DNA from 2 places in the Salibacterium sp. K-3 genome. Region 1 is predicted to be linked to the other one. Evidence: predicted binding sites of a transcription regulator. Region 1 holds the regulator's gene; the other holds the start of a gene.

Region 1 (4,891 bases):
AACCGAAGCCGTTTGAAGGAGATCCGCGCGGCATATTGAAACGCGTTCTGAAGGAAGCGGAAAATCTTGGATTCACAGACTTCAACATCGGACCGGAACCGGAATTCTTCCTTTTCAAAAACGATGAAAACGGGGAGCCGACGATGGAACTGAACGACAAAGGCGGGTACTTCGACCTTGCGCCGACCGACCTCGGTGAAAACTGCCGCCGTGACATTGTTCTTGAACTTGAAGACATGGGATTTGAAATTGAAGCTTCCCACCACGAAGTGGCGCCGGGACAGCATGAAATTGACTTTAAATATGCGGATGCTGTAACAACCTGCGATAATATCCAGACGTTTAAACTGGTTGTTAAGACGATCGCAAGAAAACACGGTCTTCACGCTACGTTTATGCCGAAGCCGCTGTTCGGCGTAAACGGATCCGGCATGCACTGCAACATGTCGCTGTTTAAAGGCAAGGAAAATGCGTTTTACGACAAGAAAACCGATTCTCAGCTCAGCGAAACAGCGATGCAGTTCCTTGCAGGAATTCTGGAGCACGCCCAGGCCTTTACAGCGTTGACCAACCCGATTGTAAACTCCTATAAGCGCCTTGTACCAGGCTTTGAAGCACCAGTATATGTAGCCTGGTCTCTGAGAAACAGAAGTCCGCTTGTCCGGATTCCGTCTTCCCGCGGTATGAGCACCCGCATTGAAGTGAGAAGCCCGGATCCGGCTGCGAACCCGTATCTGGCTATGGCATCTATGCTGGCATCCGGCCTGGACGGCATTAAGAGAAAGCTGAGTGCTCCGGAGCCGACAGACCGCAACATCTATGTCATGACGAAAGAAGAGCGTGAAGAAGAAGGGATCAAAGACCTTCCGGCTGATCTGCGTGAATCGCTCGATAATCTTCTCGGCGATGAAACTCTCGTAAATGCGATTGGATCCCACGCTATTGAGCATTTTGCCGAGGCAAAAGAGATTGAATGGGATATGTTCCGAAGCCAGGTCCACCCTTGGGAAAGAGAACAGTTCATGTCCACGTACTAACATTCAGAAGCCCTGTCACTGTAATGGTGGCAGGGTTTTTTTAGCATAAGAACATCTTGCAGGCGGGCCCCTTGCGTTTTTCTTACCAGTACAGAGGTATGGTCTTTCCAGCGTTCACGGTGCAGGAATCCGCCGGTATCAAAAAAACCGCGGAACTGTCTTTTGAGACAGCTCCGCGGTTTTTTGAGGTGCAGAACTACCGAAGCTCATGGTAAATGATCTAATGCAGGGTTCGGAAAACCCCGGTGACCTTCCCGAGAATGGTACAGTTATCGAGAATGATTGGGTCCATGGCGGCATTTTCCGGCTGCAGCCGGATATAATGATCCTCTTTATAGAATCTTTTCACGGTAGCCTCAAGTTCCTCTGTCATCGCCACAATGATATCACCGTTATCAGCAGTCTGCTCCTGTTTGACAATGACAAGATCCCCGTCATAAATGCCGGCTTCAATCATGCTGTCTCCTTCAATGGTCAATACGAATACTTTTTCATCGGAAACCATACGATCAGGAAGAGGAATATACTCATCAATGTTTTCCACTGCCGTAATCGGCTCGCCGGCTGTAACCTTACCGAGAACCGGAACATAAACAGCCTGGCTTTCAGATATGGAAACATTTTCTTCTTCCAGTTCCAGGACTTCAATGGCCCGCGGCTTCGTCGGATCCCGGCGTATATATCCTTTGTTTTCCAGTCTGGCTAGGTGGCCGTGGACGGTGGAACTTGAAGCAAGTCCCACCGATTCTCCGATTTCCCGGACGGATGGAGGGTAGCCTTTCATTTTTACTTCGTCTTTTATATAGTCGAGAATCTGCTGTTGTCTTCTGGACAGTTTAGGCATAGGCTGCACCTCATTTTCCAAATATTTATTGAGTTTATTGTACCATGGAAAACATATGTCCGCAAACACTCGTTCTAATTTTCCCTTGACGGGAACAATAGTTCTATATATACTGGTGGTATCTAAAGACGGAACAGATATTCTCATTACTGGAGGGGTAGTATGATTTCCAAATGCAAAAGGCTGAATAAACAGGAATGGATGATTCTTCTAATCTTTATCTTGTCTATTATTATGATGATTACTGTGGTGGAATGGTCGCAGGCTTCGGATGAATACAACAAAAACATGAATCTTGTAGAAGAGGAAGAGCCGTCTGATATACTGACCTATGACTGGACAGTCAACTACAAATAGAAAGTGAAGGAATGACATGACAAGCTGCATTATTTACTGCCGCGTCAGCACGACGAAACAAACACAGCAGAGTTCCCTGAAACGCCAGCAGGAAGAGCTTTTCCTGTTAGCCCAAAACCAGGGATTTCAGGTATATCAGACGATTACGGAGGAAGCCGGCGGTTATTCCCTGGAAAGGGACGGACTGCTTGAGATGATGGAGCGGTTTTCGGGAAACGAAGCAGATGTGCTCTGCGTTCAGGATGAAACGCGGCTCGGCCGTGGAAACGCCAGGATTGCGCTGCTTCATCAGCTGTCTGCTCTGGATATCCCCGTTTATACGGTAAGGGATGAAGGGCAAATGCAGCTTTCAGAAAACGACAATATGCTGATGGACATCCTGTCCTTGGTAGAGGAACAGCAGCGGCGCCTTCATAATTTAAAGATAAAGCGGGGAATGAAGCGCGCTGTTGCATCCGGTTATCACCCGGAGAACAATCTTACCGGCAATGACGGAGGAGGAAGAAAGAAAAAAGAAGCTCCGATTGAAGAAATCGTGAGACTCCGAAACAGGGAGCTTCCCTTCTATGATATTGCTGCCACCCTGCGCGGGCTTGGGTATTCCATCTCAAAGGCAACGGTTCATCGAAGGTATCAGGCCTATATGGAGGAGCAGAATACATACGGGGCGAATCAGGAGTAATTCTGATGAACGTGCTTTTCAGTATAGTGAAATCTTTTTCATCCTTTCTCATCCTGAGCAGTCCTGTTTGCATTCCCGAATTTCCTGATTTACATTTAGTATAGAACCTTACAAGGAAAAAGGGAGGTTAATCAAGGCTTATGCTATCGCAGGAAAAGATTGACCGGATTAATGAACTGGCACGCCGCTCAAAAACCACAGGATTAACAGAACAGGAAGAAGAGGAACAGCATGAACTGCGTAATGAATACCTGGCGAAGTTCCGCTCTTCATTCAAAAGTCAACTCCAGTCCGTTAAAGTAGTAGACCAGGAGGGCGATGACGTCACACCTCAAAAACTGGAAAAAGCCAAGCGCAACAACCCTCATTTCCGCGGGTGACAGCATGATCCGTTCAACCTATAGATAAAGGTAACCCTGATGATCCGTTGATCGTCAGGGTTTTTATATGTTTGCGCCCCCGTCCCCGGAGCTGAACGGACATCTCCGGTTGTGCTATCGGACATTTCCGTTTATGATAAAATAGGCAGTATATGATACATAACAGAAGTGATAAAAGAAAGGCAGGGAATCTAATGACAGCAGATCATGTAGAAGAATTGGCGGTCAATACGATACGTACTTTATCCGTGGACAGTGTGGAAAAAGCAAATTCCGGACATCCCGGACTTCCGATGGGAGCGGCCCCTATGGCGTATAAGCTGTGGTCTTCCTTTTTAAACCATAACCCCGGAAACCCGGACTGGTTCAACCGGGATCGGTTTGTTCTCTCGGCTGGACACGGTTCGATGCTCTTATACAGCCTCCTTCATTTGTCCGGGTATGACCTTTCCCTCGACGAACTGAAAAATTTCAGGCAGTGGGGCAGTAAAACTCCCGGCCATCCCGAGTTTGGAGATACACCGGGAGTGGAAGCGACCACCGGTCCGCTCGGACAGGGTATTGGTATGGCTGTGGGTATGGCTATGGCTGAACGCCATCTCGCTGCCGTTTATAACACCGAAGACATTCCTCTTGTCGATCACTATACGTATGTGCTCTGCGGAGACGGTGATCTGATGGAAGGGATATCTGCTGAATCCGCTTCCCTGGCAGGGCATCTGCAGCTAAGCCGGTTGATTATGCTCTATGACTCCAATGATGTTTCGCTGGATGGAGACCTTCATCAGGCGTTTTCCGAAGATGTGTTGAAACGGTATGAAGCCTGCGGATGGCATACGGTACTCGTAGAAGACGGCAATGACCTTGCAGCCATCGAAAAGGCGATAGAAGAAGCAAGGAATGCCGATCGTCCATCTCTTATCGAAGTGAAAACAGAAATAGGGTTCGGCTCTCCCAACAAAGGCGGCACCAGTGCGGCGCACGGAGCTCCGCTCGGAGAGGATGAAGTGAAACTGGTTAAGGATTACTATAAATGGGGATATGAAGAAGCGTTTCATATTCCGGCGGAAGTGACGGAGCACTTTGCCGCTCTGAAAGCTGAAGGGGCCCGTAAAGAACAGGAATGGAACCAGTTATTTGAAACATACAAAGCAGCCTGCCCCGAACTTGCAGAACAGTTCCGTCTCGCTGTCAAAGGCGAGCTTCCTGACGGCTGGAATGAAAATCTTCCTGTTTATCAGGATGAAAAAGCAGCGACGCGGGCTGTATCCGGCGAAGCGCTGCAGGCTTTATCACAATCTGTGCCTTCCCTGTTTGGGGGATCGGCTGACCTTTCCGGTTCCAACAAAACATTAATCAAAAAAGAAACGGACTTCAGCAGAGACGATTATCAAGGACGTAATATCTGGTTCGGCGTACGTGAATTCGCGATGGCCGCTGCCGGAAATGGACTGAAACTTCACGGAGGGGTTCATCCATATGTGTCCACCTTCCTCGTATTTTCCGACTACCTTCGTCCGGCTCTGCGTCTCAGTGCTTTAATGGAGCTTCCGCTCACCTATGTGTTTACACATGACAGCATTGCAGTTGG
Region 2 (4,891 bases), 920 kb from region 1:
GGAATCCATGGATGAAATGGAGAAGCTGAAACAGGTTTATCAGACGATTGAGGAAGAATACATTAAGGATGTGGATGAAGAAGCGCTCTGGGAAGGGGCACTGAAAGGGATGGTGGATGAGCTGGATGACCCCCATTCCGCCTATATGGATGAAGAAACGGCCTCCCAGTTCTCCCAGTCCCTGGAATCGTCCTTTGAAGGGATCGGTGCAGAAGTTAGTATGGTCGATGACACGGTGACCATTGTATCGCCGTTCGGCGGATCCCCGGCAGAGGAAGCCGGTCTGCAGCCAAATGACCAGATTCTTGAGGTGAACGGAGAGAGCACGGAAGGCGATACATTAAATGAAACCGTTCTGAAAATCCGCGGGGAAAAAGGAACCACTGTTACATTGACGATCCAGCGTCAGGGTTCGTCGGAACCGTTTAAAGTGGATGTGGTACGTGACGAAATTCCAATTGAAACGGTGACGTCCGACACGATAGAACAGAACGGTCAGACAATCGGCCTACTGGAACTGACCTCTTTTTCTGAAAATACAGCGCAGGAGTTTGAAGAGCAGTTAACGGCCCTTGAAAAAGAAGGTATCGACGGCCTGTTGATTGATGTGCGCGGCAATCCTGGTGGTTACCTGAACAGTGTGGAAGATATCGGAGATCTTGTTATCCCGGGGGATGAGCCGATCGTTCAGATTGAAGATCCGAACGGAGAAACGACACGATCGATTTCCACGCTGGAGGAGAAAAAGGACTACCCCATCATCGGCTTAATTGATGAAGGCAGTGTATCTGCTTCTGAAATTCTTGCTTCCGCTCTGAAAGAGGCAGGAGAATATGAACTCGTCGGCCAGACGACATATGGAAAAGGAACGGTCCAGCAGACGAAGAGGCTTGGGGATGGAAGCCAGCTGAAGTTATCCATGTTTAAATGGCTCACCTCCGACGGAAACTGGATTAACGAAAAAGGCGTCAAACCTACGGTTGAAGTGAAGCAGCCGGAGTACTTTTATTCCGCTGTCCTGTCTCCGGAAGCGGAACTGAGCACAGAATCAAACGGCGAACAGGTAAAAATCGCACAGACGATGCTTGAAGCTTTCGGCTATAATCCGGGGCGGACCGACGGGTATTTTATTGAACAGACAGCAGAAGCGGTGCGCAGTTACCAGGAGGAAACAGAAGACCTGTCTGTCACCGGTTCGATCGATGAAGAAACAGCCGGCCGGATGAACCAGGATCTCATGGAAAAGATCCAGAACCGGGAGAATGACAGGCAGTTGAACAAAGCCCTTGAGTTAATGAACGACAAAATCTCCGGTTCACAGGGATAAAAGGCAGCTGCAAAGGAAAGGAGGAACGGCATGGGTGATATCGGCTGGGAACTGCTTTATGGGATCGGGCGTTTTTTCGCTCATCCGCTGACATATTTGATTCCGGTTGTCATGCTGATTCTTGGATGGAGGAGAGTGATCCGGGAGCGCCGGTCTTTCCACACGAGAGTGTTCCGGGCGGCATTTGATGTCACCGCCCCGCTCCTTCCGGGATTGGCCGCCGGCCTTGCCGGATCGGCGGCGGCCGCCCTTCTCGGTGTGACGGTTCCGTTTTCCTTTCTCGTGCTGCTTTCCCTGGTTACCGGGCTCGTCTTAATCAGCGGGAGGATGCAGTGGCTCTCCCCGGCTTTCACTGTCAGCGCGGCGGTACTTCTGGCACTATTCCTGCCTGCCTGGGAAACGGGATACGACCGGGTGGACGTCTGGTTCCAGGCACTGGGAGAATCCGATTACCGGTCGGTGCTCATCTGGATGGCTGTACTGATTATACTGGAAAGCTTTCTCGTTTCCCGGAGCGGTACGTTTTTTACTTCTCCGCTGACAGTCAGGAGCAGCCGTGGGAAGTGGGTTGGAGCGCACCGTATGCGCCGCGTCTGGCTTCTTCCGTCGGTGCTGTTTATTCCCGGCGGCATGCTGGAGGCCGTTTCCTGGTGGCCCCTGCTTCCTGTCGGAGACGGCGGCCTGGCGCTGTTTCTGCTTCCGCTGGCTGTCGGCGGGGATTATACCGTTTATCACTCCCTGCCCCAGCCGGCGCTGAACATGATGGGCCGGCGCCTGTTTCTGCTTGGTGTGCTGGCCGGAGGAGGAGCGGCGCTTGCCTACGTGTATCCTGAAGCTGTTCTTTATACCGCGGCTGCTGTGTTTGTGCTGCGGGAAGTCCTGCAGGTATGGAAGCATTCAGAAGAGAACAACAAGCCGACGTATTTCCAGCCGAGTCCCCTCGGGGTCAAGATTCTGGCTGTACTTCCGGAATCCCCGGCTTCCAAGATGGGGATGTCTGCCGGAGAAACCATCATGAAAGTAAATAATATCCCGGTTCATACGAAAAAAGAATTTTACTATGCCCTCCAGAAAAATTCCGCGCACTGCAGGCTGGAAGTGATGGACACAAACGGTGAACTGCGCCGTGTCCAGTCTGCGGTATATGATAATGAGCACCACGAAATCGGGGTGCTGATGGTCAAGGAAAATGATGATCTGCCGGCTTCCAGCCGGGAGGGCTGAGACACCAAATCCCCGCTCCGTTCTGGAGCGGGGATTTGGTGTAGTGTCCTGTAGAGTTCTCTTAGAAGACACTGGAATGCTGGAGCTTTCAGTAAGTGGCTATGGGAAGTCTCAAGGAACCATTGTTGTCTTGTTTCTGCTCGTTGGTATCCGGTAGACACCTCCTATCAGACACTAATTGGCAATGTCCGTTTGATAGTGGACCAGCTCGACGACCACCATGCAGGACGAGGTGGTTTTAACGGAACGTCCGCTGATCAGGTTGCCCACCTCCCTCCCCAAAAACGAACATATATTCGAATAAGCCGTTTAAATTGATGGAAAATGTGGTATAATGTATAAGCGGTAATAGACGAAAAAAGGAATAAACCTTCGTGGATAAAATGGGGGATAAAACCATGAACGAAACGTTCGAACTCGTTTCCGGCTACTCCCCCCAGGGGGACCAGCCGGAAGCGGTGGAAGCTTTGACGAGGGGGATCGAGCAGGGACAGCGGCATCAGACGCTGCTCGGTGCTACCGGAACGGGAAAGACATTTACGATGTCCAATGTCATTCAGCGTGTCAATAAACCTACTCTCGTGATGGCTCATAACAAAACACTTGCCGGCCAGCTGTATAATGAGTTCAAGGAACTGTTTCCGAATAATGCCGTAGAGTATTTTGTCAGTTACTACGATTATTACCAGCCGGAAGCCTATGTCCCTTCGACTGATATGTATATAGAAAAAGATGCCAGTATCAACGATGAAATTGATAAGCTCCGGCACTCGGCTACAAGCGCACTGTTCGAACGGAATGACGTGATTATTGTGGCAAGTGTCTCCTGTATTTACGGCCTTGGTTCTCCGGAAGAATACCGGGAGCTTGTTCTGTCGCTCCGCAAGGATATGGAAAAGGAACGCAATGCCCTGCTACGGGAGCTTGTCGATATCCAGTATGAACGCAACGACATCAATTTCGTACGCGGTACCTTCCGGGTGCGCGGGGACGTTGTGGAAATCTTCCCGGCCTCCCGGGATGAACACTGTGTCCGGGTGGAGTTTTTTGGTGATGAGATTGACCGGATTACGGAAGTGGATGCGCTGACCGGGGAGATTCTCGGCGAACGCCAGCATGTGGCGGTTTTTCCGGCTTCCCACTTTGTAACGCGTGAGGAGAAAATGAAGCGCGCCATCGAAAACATTGAAAAAGAGCTGGAAGAGCAGTTGCAGGCGTTCCGTGACAAGGGCCGGGAACTCGAAGCGCAGCGGCTTGAACAGCGGACGAAATATGACCTTGAAATGATGCGGGAGATGGGATTCTGTTCGGGGATCGAGAACTATTCCCGCCATTTGACCTTCCGGGAGCCCGGAGAATCCCCGTATACGCTGATGGACTTTTTTCCGGAAGACTTTCTGTTGATTGTCGACGAATCACACGTCACCCTGCCGCAGGTGAACGGCATGTACAAAGGCGACCGGGCCCGGAAGCAGGTGCTGGTGGACCACGGATTCCGTCTGCCTTCGGCGATGGACAACCGGCCCCTGCAGTTTGAGGAGTTTGAAGACCGGCTGCAGCAGGCTGTATACGTATCGGCGACACCGGGACCGTATGAACTGGAACATTCACCGGGTGTCATTGAACAGATCATCCGTCCGACCGGTCTGCTCGATCCAACGATTGAAGTGGAGCCGATTGAAGGCCAGATTGACGATCTCATCGGCCGGATTCATGAGCGTCGGGAGCGGGGAGAACGGGTGCTGGTCACAACCCTGACGAAAAAAATGGCCGAAGATTTAACCTCCTACTTAAAAGAAGTCGGCATCCGCGTCAAATACCTTCACTCCGAGGTGAAAACGCTGGAGCGGATTGACGTGGTACGGCAGCTGCGGCTAGGGGAATTTGACGTACTCGTCGGCATCAACCTGCTCCGGGAAGGCCTCGATATTCCGGAAGTATCCCTCGTTGCCATTCTTGATGCCGATAAGGAAGGCTTTCTCCGTGCTGAACGGTCCCTCATCCAGACAATGGGGCGTGCCGCGAGAAATGCAAACGGCCATGTGATCATGTATGCCGACAGGATGACCCGCTCGATGAATACTGCGATTGAGGAAACAAACCGGCGCCGGGCGATCCAGAAAGAATATAATGACACCCACGGCATTACACCGACAACGATTCAGAAAGACATTCCGGAACTGATCCAGGCAACGATCTCTTCCGAGGAGCAGGAAGACTTCGATAAACCGGCGCTGGATAAGATGAGCAAAAAAGAGCGTCAGAAAGTGATCGACGAAATGGAAGAAGAAATGAAGAGTGCCGCCAGAGACCTCCAGTTCGAACGGGCGGCGGAACTTC

What was found. Region 1 encodes LexA, which represses DNA repair genes until DNA is damaged. Its sites were predicted from a motif close to CGAACATATGTTCG; they were not measured.
Region 2: a site for LexA is predicted at 2,837-2,850, ahead of uvrB (excinuclease ABC subunit UvrB). Genes of this name have one in related genera too.

What each region holds. Positions count from the first base shown of each region.
Region 1 covers NZ_JBSVZE010000001.1:1,770,219-1,775,109, forward strand. The annotation lists gene glnA (type I glutamate--ammonia ligase) at 1-1,037, shown strand, start outside; gene lexA (transcriptional repressor LexA) at 1,258-1,881, opposite strand; gene ACW9JV_RS08805 (hypothetical protein) at 2,044-2,238, shown strand; gene ACW9JV_RS08810 (YneB family resolvase-like protein) at 2,255-2,920, shown strand; gene ACW9JV_RS08815 (DUF896 domain-containing protein) at 3,061-3,300, shown strand; gene tkt (transketolase) at 3,495-4,891, shown strand, end outside.
Region 2 covers NZ_JBSVZE010000001.1:852,661-857,551, forward strand. The annotation lists gene ACW9JV_RS03990 (S41 family peptidase) at 1-1,327, shown strand, start outside; gene ACW9JV_RS03995 (PDZ domain-containing protein) at 1,358-2,551, shown strand; gene uvrB (excinuclease ABC subunit UvrB) at 2,950-4,891, shown strand, end outside.